3 regions of the Micromonospora citrea genome follow, and region 1 is predicted to be linked to each of the others. Evidence: riboswitches for the same ligand, from Rfam matches in the RefSeq annotation. Region 1 holds a riboswitch; each other region holds the start of a gene.

Region 1 (4,203 bases):
ACCGCCGGCCTCCAGGTCCGCGACGATCGCCTGGGCGGCGCGTTCGGTGACGCCCACCTCGTCCGCGACGTCGCGCAGCCGGGCGGTGGGGTTACGGGCGATGGCGAGCAGCACGTGACCGTGGTTGGTGAGGAACGTCCAGTTCCGGGTGCTCCCGTTCTCCCCTGTCGTCGCCATGTGGCCATCGTATGGCGCACCCTTCGGGTCTTCCGCCAGGCCCTCGCCCCGTCCCCGCCGGGTGCCGACAAACATATGAAGCACATATCACGCATCCCTTGACGTACCTTCGGGTGCGTGTGAACGTGGGGGCAGCCCGCGCCCAGCGTCGGCCGGGATGACCAGGTCTTTCGCGTAAAGGGCGAGGTGAGGGAGATGAGCCGTCCCGGATCCCCCGGCACTCAGCCGGGCCCGGAACAGGATTCCGCGCAGCCGGCCACGGCAGCCGCCGCTGCCGTACGGGCCGCGTCGGCCACCCCGGCCGACCCCGCGCAGGCGCTCGCCGAGCTGCACGCCGGCAACCGGAGGTTCGTGACCGGCGCCCCGCACCACCCCAACCAGGACGCCGGGCACCGCGCCGCGGTGGCCGACGGGCAGCACCCGTTCGCGGTCATCGTCGGCTGCTCCGACTCCCGGCTCGCCGCCGAGATCATCTTCGATCGCGGCCTCGGCGACCTCTTCGTCGTCCGCACCGCCGGGCACACGGTCGGGCCCGAGGTGCTGGGCAGCGTGGAGTACGCGGTGACGATCCTGGGCACGCCGCTGGTGGTGGTGCTCGGGCACGACTCCTGCGGGGCCGTCCAGGCCGCCCGTGCCGCGGACGCCACCGGCACCCCTCCGCCGGGGCACCTGCCGGCCGTGGTCGACGCCGTGGTGCCCAGCCTGCGCCGCGCCGCGGCCGAGGGGGTGGACGACATCGACCGCATCGTCGACATCCACATCGGGTGCACCGTCGAGGCGATGCTGGACCGTTCGGCCGTGCTCGCCGCCGAGGTGGCCGCCGGGCGGTGCGCCGTGGTCGGCATGTCCTACCGGCTGGCCGCCGGTGAGGCGCGGGTGGTGGCCTCCGTGCCGGCCCACCTGGACGCGGTCGACGGGGCGCGGGCCGCCACCGACGGCGCTCACGCGCCGGCCGCCGCTGCCGCCGTCGCCTGACCCGCTCCCGCACGAAGCGACAGGGCCGCCCCGCGGACGCGGGGCGGCCCTGTGTCGTACGGCGTCAGAGCAGTGACACGTGCACGTGGTCCGTGTGGTTCGACGGGCCGCTGTACGACTTCCAGCCGGTCGCCGGGAACCAGATCTGCCGGTTCCAGATCACGTAGTAGATGCCGAGTCGGTCGGCGTTCCGCACCAGGAACGCGGTCAGGTTGTTGCCGTACATGTAGGTGTCGTCGTTGTGCCAGGGGGAGAAGCCGCTCCGCTGCAACGACCAGTCGCAGGCCCGGCCCTTCGGATGCTCGTACGGCCCGCCGGAGCGGTAACAGCCGACGAACCGGTTGAACCCGGCCCGCTTCACCTCCTTGTACATGTGCAGGGTGCGCGCCGTGATGCAGCCGGAGGTCGTGGGGTCGTCCTCCGTGCACGACAGGGGCTTCCAGTCACCGTCGGCGGTACGCCCCGGCGCGATCCGGGCCACCGGCGACGTGGCGACCACCTTGCCGCCGGTCAGCCCTCTGCCGCCGACCAGCGCGAGAGCCTTCTCCGCCTCGCGCTTGCCGCGGGCCATCTCGTTGGTCAGCTTCTGCTGCTCGCGGACCTCGGCGTCGAGGGCCAGCTTGGCCTGCTCGGCGCGGTTCTTGACCGCGTTGACCTCGGCGAGCTTCTTGGAGTTGACCAGGTTCAGCTCGTCGAGCGCGGCGGCGCGTCGGACGAACGAGTCGGGGCTGGCGGTGTCCAGCAGCATCGACACCGCGCCGATGCGCCCCGTCCGGTAGGACTGGGCGGCGATCTGGCTCACCTGGGGGGCCAGCGCCGCCAGTTCGGCCTGCGCCCGGTCGACCTCCAGGGCCAGCTCGAGCTGGCGCTTCTTCGACTTCGCCAGCTTCGACTTGGCCTGGACGTAGCTGCGGTTCCGCGACTCGATCAGGTCGTTGAGCAGTTTGGGCTCGTCGTCTCCGTGTCCGGAGGGCTGGGGCGGTGAGGTGGGTTCGGCCGCCGCCGGGAGGGGTCCGGCGAAGACGGCCAGGGCGGCGATCACGGCCACCACAGGCGTCAACCAGCGGCGTAGGGGTGCCGTCACAGTGTTCCCTTCCGTCGACCGCCGACCGGGTTAGCTGACGGGTTCGGGGCGGAAGTGGCCCCTACCGCTGTCGCGGATTCACCCCACGTACCTGGGTCCCCGGCTCGCCTGGTGGCGATTGGGCGGCGGCACCGCAGGCGCCGCTGCGCGCCTTCGGCGGTGACCGGCAGCGAGGTTACCCGACAGCCCTCCCGGGGATCTACGTCCCTAAGCCGACTAAATGCGTTATTTCGTAAGGGCGGAGGGTGACCAGTGACGCGTTTATCAGGCGAGGGGTCCTGATCCGTCACGCTGAGGAGTGTCACCATGCGGTGTCCGTGCTCCCGTCTCGGTCGGGCCACCCGGAGGGGGCGGCGGAGGGGGCGTTGCCGGCGCGCGGCCCGCTGAGGGCCTCGAGCGCCTCGGAGCGGTCGGCCGCCGGCCGGGGAGCCGGCGGGGTCGGGGAGGCGCCGTCGTCGGCGGACCCGCCGGCGCGCCGGCCCGCCGTGGTCACCAGGGCCGCGAGGCCGGTGGTCAGCGGCACGGCGGCGATCAGGCCCAGGGTGGCGACCGCGCTGCGGACGATCTCCTGGGCCAGGAACTCGCTGGTCAGGATCTGGGTCACCGCCCGGGAGTCGGCGGTCAGCAGGAGCAGCACCGGCAGCGAGGCGCCGGCGTACGCCAGCACGATGGTGTTGACCGTCGAGGCGATGTGGGCGCGACCGACCCGCGTCGCCGCCCGGTAGAGCTGCGCCCGGGACAGCCCGGGGTTGGCGTGCGCCAGCTCGCTGACCGTCGCGGCCTGGGTCACCGTGACGTCGTCGAGCACACCGAGGGAGCCGATGATGATCCCGGCGAGCAGCAGGCCGTGCAGGTCGACGTCGGCCTGGAACATCGACAGCGTGGTGGCGTCCTCGGTGCCGAAGCCGGTCAGGTGGGTCGCCGCGGTGGCGATCGTGCCGAGGAGCCCGGTCAGCACCAGGCTGCCGAGCGTGCCGAGCACGGCGACCGAGGTCTGTGCCGTCACCCCGTGCGTCAGGTAGAGCACCACGAACATGATCAGTGCCGCGCCGACGACCGCGACCAGCAGCGGCGAGCGGCCGGCGCTGATGCCGGGCAGCACGAAGGTGAGCAGGATGGCGAAGCTCGCCGCCAGGCCGGCCAGCGCGGCTAGCCCGCGCCAGCGCCCGAACGCGACGATCGCCGCGGCGAAGAGCGCCACCAGCCAGAGCAACGGCTCGCCGCGCTGGTGCTCGGCGATGTTGTAGGTGCTCACCGAAGGGTCGGCGGGGTCGGTGAGCTGGACCAGGACGATCTCGTCGCCGACCGCGACCTTCGGCGCGCCGGGCCCGGCCGGCACCGGCGTCTCCACCTGCTGCCCGGCGTCGGGGCCGTCGTCCACCCGCACCGTGACGGTGCCACAGGGGCCCGCCGCCGCGCCCGGGGCCCCCTCCGGGACCTCGGGAGCGGGTGGACACGGCTCGGTCACCACCCGCGTCACCGTGCCGTGGTGGCGGGGCGGGTCGGTGCCGGGCGCCGCCTCGGGGGCGTCCCACGGCCAGAGCGCCAGGGCCGCGATCAGGGTGGCGACGAAGAGGGGCACCACCGTCGCGACGAGGATCCGTCGCACCCCGGGCGGGGCGGACGGTGCGGGACGGGTGTGGTCGGCGCCCATCGAGTGTCTCCCAACGATTCCAGGGCGGGTTACGTGCCGGCGTGCCGGTCGGTTCAGCGTCCCCGGCCGATCGCCGCGCCGGATCTCTCCGGCGTGGCGGAGCGGTCACGCACCGCGCTCGCCCGGCGCGTACGGGACCGGGCGGTGGGTGCCGCCGCCGGACCCGGGAGCCGACGCGGGCGGTGCGGATTTCGGAGGGCCACCGGCCGAATGGTAGCCATCCCGACATCCGGACGCAGGTCGTGAGGGCTGATGTCGGGGCGTGGACGCCGCCGGAAACGCCGGTCGCCCCGGAGCCGGGGGCCGCGGAGGG
Region 2 (4,203 bases), 1.4 Mb from region 1:
TCGTCACCGCCAGGTCACGGCATACTAGGCCACCCGGCGGCCGAGGCACAGGACGCCGGTCCCTCTCGTTCCGTGACAGCCGTGACCGGTGGCGTGGGCCACACCGCCGAGGTGTCACGAGGATCGGATCGCCGGCATCTCCATGTTCCGAACAGACGCGGCACGAACCATCAGCGCCGCACCGGACGCCACGAGTAGGGCATGGTCCCCGGCTTCGTCGACACGGACAGCAACAACCACACCGGGGTCCTCACCGTCGCGCAGGGCGCCGCGGTCCTGGTGCGCCTGGCCACCCTCGGCGCGGACGGGTCGACGGGCGGGTTCTTCGCCGAGGACGGCCCGGTGCCCTGGTAGCGGTCAGGCGTACTGGCGGCGACCTGGCTCAACCAGCCCGGTCACCCGACCGGCGGCCACGGGCCCGGTGCTCGCGCGGGCGGCGCGAGCACCGGTCCACCCTGGTCGGTGCGGTCCGCGGCGACACGCCCGGCGGCGATGCGGACCGGCGGCGTCGGCGGTAGCGTGGTCGCGTGCTGCCCGTCGTGCTCACCTGTCCCCTGTGGTGGGTGGCGCGGTGGGCCGCGCGGCTGCTGACCGGGCTCGCCGTCGCGGTCGCGTTCGCCGTCGGCGCGGGGGCGCTACCCGCCGCCGCCTCTGCCTCTGCGGGGCTGACCCCCACCACCGTCACGGTGCCTTCGGTGGCCGCCGTGGCGGTGCCCCCGGCCGGGGCGGGCCTCGCTCCGACGGCCGCCGTCGGCCTGCCGGGCTTCCCCGAGGTCGACGACGACGGGGCCGGGAACGCCGACGGGGCCGGGAACGCCGACGGGGCCGGGGGCGCCGACGAGCGGGCCGCTGCCGGCCCCGCCCCCCTCGCCCCCGCGGCCGACCCGGGTCCGGCGGCCGCGACCGTCGCCGTCGGACCGGCCCCCGCGCCCGCCGCGCGCGCCCCGGGCACCGCCGGCCCCCGCGCCCCGCCGCGCGGCTGAGCCGCACCCCCCCCGGCAGGGCCGACGACGGCCCCGGGACGTGTCCGCCCCCACGCGTCGGCAAGGGCCCCCGCTCCACCTCAGGCGTCAGCAAGGTGCCCTTCCTTCGCTCTCCACCATCCGCACCCGTCGGGCCCGCCGTGGCGTCGACGCTTCCGCCGGGTGCCCCGCTGCCGCACTCGCTACCCGTGAGGTGCCGACCATGGAGACCGTCCTCTACCAGTTCCTGATCGAGGTGCCGCGGGCCGCCGCCATCTGGTCCGCCCTGCTCCTGCTGGCCCTGACCCTGCTCGCCGTCCTGGTCGCCCGCCCGGAGCGGGTCCCACCCGCCGAAGAGCCGGCCGCCCCGCCCGCCGACGACCCGGCGGCCGAGGCGGCCGACCTGCGCCGCTACGCCGAGGAGGTGGCCGTCGCGGCGGACCGCGCCGCCCGTACCGCGCGCCGGCTGCGGGCCGACTGGCTCGCCGCGCAGGAGGCGGTCGGCCGCGCGTGGCAGGCGTACGACGAGGCGGAGACGGCCGCCCGCCGGTTCACCGGGGCCGCCCTCCTGCCGTCTCCGCGCACCCCGCGCACGCCCGCCGAGTACGCCGCCCGGGAGCGCTGGCTGCACCACGCGGCGATGGCCGCCCACTGGCGCGGCGACCTGACCGCCCGGCAACTCAGCGACGTGTTCGGTCACCGGGCGGGCTGGGATCCCCGACGTCATCCGGCGGAGCAGGAGATCGTCCTGGCCCGGGCGGTACGCGACGCGAAGCGGGCCGGCTACCGGGCCGCCGCCGAGCGGGAGCGCCTCGCGTGGCGGGACGCCGACCTGGCCGCCGAGGCGGCCCGCGCCCTCGCCGCGGAGGCGTACGCCGCGGCGGGCCGGCTCCGGCCGGGCCGGCTCCCGGCCGCCCGCACGGCGGCCACCGCGCATCGTCCCGCGCCCGCCGCGCGCTGGCGGCCCGCCCGCGCGGGCTGAACGCGACGGCATTTCGGTGACGCCGGTCACAGCGCCGCCGAACCGGTCATGCGGCGCGGTCCGGCCGATTTTCGCCGGCGATTCGGCGTCGATGGCTGCCGCTCGTCCGGTTGTGGCCCGAAGGCGCGCGTGGAAACGGTCGTCCCATTGAGTCACGTCAGTGTCGGACTGCCCGCAAAAAATGTCGCACGATCAAGGTTTAGGCAGGTGAGAGCGGGTTGGCAGGCCGCCGACCGGCCAGTAGTGTCGGCGCGTCCGGTGCGGTACCCGTTCGCAAGAGGCGACGCCGCGCCGACCCGCCTAATCGTGCAGAGACGAGCCGGGGACCCACTGCAACATCGGGGTGAATCCGCGGGCCACGGCCCGCGGTAGGGCGTTCTTCCCGCCCGAATCCGTCAGCTAACCCGGTCGGCGGTGTCGGAAGGAGTTCCATCCTCGTGCAGCACCCAGCCACCCCCCGCCGCCGCCTCCACGGCGCCGCGGTGCCCGCGCTCGCCCGGCCGTACGCCGCGAGCTGACCCACCGGTCACCGCCCGTCGCCCGGCATCCCGGGCACATCCCCTGAGTGGTCCACCACCGCCGGACGCCGTCCGCGCGGTCGGTTCCTCCTGCGGAGAGGGACCGACGGCCGCTCACCCCCCGAGCCCGTGGAGGAAACCATGAAGCACCACCTCAAGCGACAGCTCCGCCGCCTGACGTCCGAGCGTCCCTACCAGGTGGCCGCCGCGTCGGCCGCCGCGCTCGTGCTGGCGTCCGGCACCGGCGCGCTGCTGGCCGAGACCGACGCCTCGCCGGCCGCCGCGCAGGCCCCGGTGGCCGTGACCGAGCAGCGCGTCGCCGCCGCCTCGCGCGGCGAGGACCGCGTCGCGGCCGTCCCGTCGACCGCCGCCCCGGCCGCGTCCAGCGCCGTTCCCTCGGCGAGCGCCACCAGCGCCAGGCCGGACCCGGACCTGACCCGGAAGGCGGAGTCGCCGAAGCCGCCGAAGTCCAAGACCCTGGACTACGACTACCAGGCCCAGACGACCTTCTACAACTGCGGTCCCGCCGCCGTCCGGCACGCCCTCAGCGCCGCCGGTGTCGCGCGCAGCCAGGACGCCCTCGGCGCCCAGCTGGGCACCGACGAGATGGGCACCGACTCCGCCGACGACACCACCCGGGTGCTGAACGCGACGGTGAAGGGCGACCCGTACCGGACGCGGATGATCCCGGGCAGCGCCGCGACCCCGGCGCAGACGGACCGGCTCCAGGCCGACGTCGTCGCCGCCATCGCCGCCGGCCGGGGCGTCGTGGTGAACGTCGCCGGCAGCGCCACGGACACCGACGGCGGCTGGCACTCGTTCCCCGGCGGCCACTACATCGCCGTCGTGGGCTACCAGGACGAGGGACGGCTGGTGAAGATCGCCGACTCGGCGAACCCGGCCACCGCCTCGTACTGGATGTCCACCATCGCCCTGGCGAACTGGGCCGCCACCCGCGGCTACTCCGCCTGAGCGACACTCGTCGGGCGTCGGCTCCCCACCCGGGGGCCGGCGCCCGATGTCGTCTCCGGGTCACGGCCCTCGCCGGGGCGGCCGGCGGGTGGCACACTGCGGGCCATGGTCGATGAATCGGGTGACCGGGACGGTCGGCGGGTCCTCCTGCTGCTGCACGGCATGGGCGCGACCGGCGACGTGTGGCTGCCCTCGGCGCCGCTGCTGGAGCGCCGGTGGCCGGGCCGGTGGCTGGCGCCCGACCTCGCCGGCCACGGGTGGTCGCCGCCGTTGCCGTCGTACTCGTTCGCCGGGCTGGCCGACCGGCTCGCCGCGGGGCTCACGGTGGGCGACCGGCTCGTCGTGCTGGGGCACTCCCTCGGCGGCGTGGTCGGGCTGGCGCTGGCCGCCCGCGACGCGGGGCTGCCGGTCGACGCCGTGGTCGGGCTCGGCATCAAGGCCGTCTGGTCCCCGGCCGAGCTGGCCAGGGCCGGTGAGCTGGCCGGCCGCCCGGTGACCTGGTTCGCCGGCCGGGACGAGGCGGCCCGCCGCTACCTGCGGGTGGCCGGCCTGACGGGCCTCTTCGCGCCGGACCACCCGGTGGTCGAGGCCGGGCTGCGGCAGGTCGACGGCCGCTGGCGGCTGGCGATGGACCCGGCGGCGTTCGGGGTGGGCGAGCCGAACCTGCCCGCCCTGCTGGCGGCGACCGACGTGCCGGTGCTGCTGGCCCGCGGCGAGCACGACCCCATGGTCACCGACGCCCAGCTGAAGGAGCTGGGCGTCCCGGTCG
Region 3 (4,203 bases), 2.3 Mb from region 1:
GAGACCGCGGTGGTGGAGGCGGCCACGGCGCTGCTCGCCGAGGTGGAGGGCACGGTCGGCGTGATCACCCCGGTGCCCCGCCAGGACGAGGTGGCGGGGTGGCTGGGCGGGCTGGGGGCGCCGCGCCTGCAGGTGGTGACCAGCCTGGAGGCCAAGGGCATGGAGTACGACGGGGTGGTCCTCGTCGCGCCGGGCGAGATCCGGGCGGACCCGGGCTCCGGCGTGCGGACGCTCTACGTCGCGCTGTCCCGGGCCACCCAGCGGCTGACCACCGTCGACCCGGTCGGCTGAGGGGTCGGCCGGCCGGCCAGTCACTTGCACATATTGCGATGTGAGCATAGTTTGGACGCGGATCCGGACGAGTGACGGAGGGTGGGCGCGTGGGCGCAGGTCATGACCACCACCACGGGTCGGTCGCGAACGCCGCGCACCGCCACCGGGGCCGGCTCTGGGCCGCCTTCGGGCTGCTCGGCGCCCTGATGGTGGTGGAGGCGGCAGCCGCCTTCCGCACCGGCTCGCTGGCCCTGCTCAGCGACGCCGGGCACATGTTCACCGACGTGCTCGGCATCGGCATGGCGCTCGCCGCGATCACCGCCACCCGGCGGGCCGACGCGGACCCGCAGCGCACCTTCGGGCTCTACCGGCTGGAGGTGCTGGCCGCCCTCGCCAACGCCGTGCTGCTCTCCGGCGTCGCGGTCTACGTGGTCGTCGAGGCGGTACGCCGGTTCGGCGACCCGCCGGCGGTGCTCGCCGGCCCGATGCTCGCCGTGGCCGTGCTCGGCCTGCTCGCCAACGTGGCGGCCTTCGCCCTGCTGCGCTCCGGCGCCAGGGAGAGCATCAACCTGCGGGGCGCGTACCTGGAGGTGCTGGGAGACCTGCTGGGGTCACTCGGCGTGATCGGCGCGGCCCTGCTGATCTCCGTCACCGACTGGTGGTGGGCCGACCCGGTGGTCGCCGTGGCGATCGGGGCGTTCATCCTGCCCCGCACCTGGCGCCTCGGCCGCGCCGCGCTGCGCATCCTGGTGCAGGCCGCCCCGGAGCACCTCGAGGTCACCAAGGTGCACGACCGACTGGCCGCCGTTCCCGGCGTCGCCGAGGTGCACGACCTGCACGTCTGGACGTTGACCTCCGGGATGGAGGTGGCCTCGGCCCACCTGACCACCGAGCCTGGCGCGGAGGTGGGCGCGGTGCTCAGCGCGGCCCGGACGGCCCTGCACGACGACTTCCAGATCGAGCACGCCACGTTGCAGATCGAGCCGGGAGCATCGCCCGGGGCCTGCGGGTCGGTTGAGTGGTAATGAGCACAACCTTAAATCTGGGAGAGTATTGTCGACTTATGTCGGATTTGACGGTAAGCGGACAGGCACCCACGGTAACGCCCGCTGCACCAGTCACACCGGCACCGGTAGGCTCGGACCCGGCCCTCGCCAGGCGGCACCCACCGGTGCCGGCGACGGCCGCCGCCTAATCGCCCGGCGGGGCGAACCGGGGAACCATGTTCGTGGGGTGCATCCGCGTCAGCGGTAGGGATCTTCCGTCCCGAACCCGTCAGCTAACCCGGTCGGCGGCTGACGGAAGGACACGTGTATGCCAGTGATGGCACCTGTACGACGACGCGCCGCCCGGATGGCGGCCCTGATCGCCGCGACGCTCGCCCTCGGCGCCGCGGTCGCCCCGGTCACCGCCTCCCCCGCGGCGGCCACCCCCCGCGCCGGCCTGCCGGCCGCGGCGCCCGGACAGGACGCGGAGGGCGGCACGCCCGCCCTGCGGGCCCAACTGGAGGCCGCCAGCAAGGGCTACCTCGACGCCAAGCGGGCCCTCGACACCTCGGTCAAGCGGCAGAAGCAGCTCACCGCGCAGCTCAAGACGACCGAGACCGAGCTCGCCGAGCGGTCGGAGAAGGTCGGCGAGATCGCCGGGCTGGCCTATCGCACCGGCCGGCTCGGCGCCGCGTCCGCGCTGCTCAACAGCAACTCGCCGGACGGCTTCATGGATCGGGCCGCCGCCCTCGACGCGGTGGCCGCCAACGAGGACCGCGCGCTGCGCGAACTCCAGGAGACCCGCGACACGGCCGTCCGCACCAAGCTCGCGCTCGACGGCGAGATCCGCGAGCAGCGCAAGCAGGTCACGCTGATGGCCAAGCGCAAGGAGCAGGCCGAGCGGGCGCTGACGGTGGCCAACCGGCAGCAGTCCGGCGGGAGCGGCGGCGCGCCGCGCGGCACCTCGACCGCGACGGCGAAGCCGGCGCCGCGCAACTCCGACGGCTCCTGGCCGTCCGAGTCGTGCAGCGTCAACGACCCCACCCCCGCCAACGGCTGCATCACCCCGCGCACCCTGCACGCGCTCAACCAGGCCAAGGCGGCCGGCTTCACCCGCTACGTCTCCTGCTACCGCCCCGGCGGTTCCGGGGAGCACCCGAAGGGCCGGGCCTGCGACTTCGCCGCGCAGAAGAGCGGGTTCGGCGGCGACGCCACGGGCGGCGACCGGACGTACGGCAACAACCTGGCGACGTACTTCGTGAAGAACGCCGACCGGCTCGCCGTGCTCTACGTGATCTGGTACAGGCAGATCTGGCTGCCCAGCAGCGGGTGGAAGTCGTACAGCGGCGCCAACGGCGACCCGTCCAGCGACCACACCAACCACGTGCACCTGTCGGTCTACTGACGCACCCGGCCCCGGTGACCCGCCCGTCGGGTCGCCGGGGCCGCGCCGCGCGTACGGCCGGTCCCCCCGGCCCGGGCCGGGCGCCCGGCTGTTCCGTCCGGGCTGCCCGAGCGTCCCGGGCCGGGCGGCCCGGTGGCGTGCCGTCAGTCGGGCGGGCGGCGGTCCAGGGCGGCACCGAGCCGGGCGGCCAGCCCCAGGTGCGCGGCGCGCGCCTGGCGGAAGGCGTAGCCGAAGAGCGGCGCGGGCGCCTCGAGGGTGATCTCGACCTCTATCCGGACGACGCCGTCCGGCTCGGCGCGCAGCCGGGTCCGGTTGCGCACGGTGGTGGCCGGCCACTGCCGCGCCACGGTGACGATCTCGTCGGGCCCGTCGGCCAGGACGTCGGCCCGGTAGGTGACCGGCAGGCGCAGCGGCCCCGCGGCCAGCCGGTCGGTGATGAGATAGCTCGCCCGCGCGCCGGGTCGGGGCGGCGCCACCCGGCGGACCCGGACGATCAGCGGGTGCAGTTCCTCCTGTCGGGCCGGGTCCGCTAGCAGGCCGGCGGCCTCGGCCGGCGAGCAGCGCGCCTGGACGGTGTAGCTGAAGGAACCTCGCCTGAGCACCCGGCCTCCCCACCGTCGCCGACGCCGTCGCCCGATCGTCGCGCACGCGCGGCACCGTGGCAACGGCGCGCCGGCACCCGCGCGGATGTCGACCGCTCACCCACCTCTGCGACTACCGTCGGCTGCTGACAGGTCACGACGCGTGTCGGTCGACGGAGGGCGGGAGCATGAACGGGTACGACGGATGAGCGGGCACGTGATGGTCTTCGCGCCCACGCCCCGGCTGACGGTGACCGTCGACCAGCCCAGCGACGCCCCGGAGCTGCACCTGCACCCCGGCGGCCAGGGCGTCTGGCAGGCCCGGATGGTGATGTCGCTCGGCGTCGACGTGGTCCTCTGCACCGCCCTGGGCGGCGAGATCGGCCAGGTGCTGGAGCCACTGCTGGTCAGCGAGGGGGTCGACCTCAAGGTGGTGCTGCGGGACTCGGGCAGCGGCGGGTACGTGCACGACCGGCGCGAGGGGTCCCGGCGGGAGGTCGTGGACGTGCCGGGCCAACCGCTCAGCCGGCACGAGTTGGACGAGCTCTACAACCTGGCGCTCGGCGAAGGGCTGCGCGCCCCGGTCAGCGTGCTGAGCGGGCCGAACGAGCCCTCGCTGGTGCCCGCCGACCTCTACCGGCGCTTCGCCGCCGACCTCGGCGCCAACGGCGGCCGGGTGGTGGTCGACCTGGCCGGCGAGCACCTCACCGCGGTGCTGGACAGCGGCGTCTTCTTCCTCAAGGTCAGCCACGAGGAGCTGATCGCTGACGGTCGGGCCGCCGGCGACGACGAGGAGCAGCTCACCCGGGCGATGTACGACCTGCACGCGGGCGGCGCCGAGAACGTCGTGGTGAGCCGGGCCGACGAGCCGGCGCTGGCCCTGGTCGACGGCGAGGTGTTCGAGGTGGAGATGCCCCGCCTGCAGGCCGCCGACCCGCGCGGGGCGGGCGACTCGATG

What was found. A riboswitch is a leader RNA that binds a small molecule or an ion and turns the genes downstream of it on or off. The one in region 1 is predicted to bind cyclic di-AMP.
Region 2: linked by a shared signal. The riboswitch ahead of GA0070606_RS06660 (C39 family peptidase) and the one ahead of GA0070606_RS13180 (coiled-coil domain-containing protein) in region 1 are both predicted to bind cyclic di-AMP.
Region 3: linked by a shared signal. The riboswitch ahead of GA0070606_RS23575 (coiled-coil domain-containing protein) and the one ahead of GA0070606_RS13180 (coiled-coil domain-containing protein) in region 1 are both predicted to bind cyclic di-AMP.

The regions. Positions count from the first base shown of each region.
Region 1 is NZ_FMHZ01000002.1:2,874,839-2,879,041, reverse strand. It holds gene GA0070606_RS13190 (helix-turn-helix transcriptional regulator) at 1-177, opposite strand, end outside; gene GA0070606_RS13185 (carbonic anhydrase) at 373-1,152, shown strand; gene GA0070606_RS13180 (coiled-coil domain-containing protein) at 1,217-2,236, opposite strand; cyclic di-AMP (ydaO/yuaA leader) riboswitch at 2,241-2,371, opposite strand; gene GA0070606_RS13175 (YibE/F family protein) at 2,538-3,890, opposite strand.
Region 2 is NZ_FMHZ01000002.1:1,425,519-1,429,721, reverse strand. It holds gene GA0070606_RS06675 (Rossmann-fold NAD(P)-binding domain-containing protein) at 202-354, shown strand; gene GA0070606_RS06670 (hypothetical protein) at 528-983, shown strand; gene GA0070606_RS06665 (hypothetical protein) at 1,186-1,944, shown strand; cyclic di-AMP (ydaO/yuaA leader) riboswitch at 2,232-2,373, shown strand; gene GA0070606_RS06660 (C39 family peptidase) at 2,592-3,434, shown strand; gene GA0070606_RS06655 (alpha/beta fold hydrolase) at 3,540-4,203, shown strand, end outside.
Region 3 is NZ_FMHZ01000002.1:5,138,504-5,142,706, reverse strand. It holds gene GA0070606_RS23585 (HelD family protein) at 1-291, shown strand, start outside; gene GA0070606_RS23580 (cation diffusion facilitator family transporter) at 381-1,298, shown strand; cyclic di-AMP (ydaO/yuaA leader) riboswitch at 1,452-1,583, shown strand; gene GA0070606_RS23575 (coiled-coil domain-containing protein) at 1,597-2,664, shown strand; gene GA0070606_RS23570 (SRPBCC family protein) at 2,808-3,266, opposite strand; gene GA0070606_RS23565 (1-phosphofructokinase family hexose kinase) at 3,451-4,203, shown strand, end outside.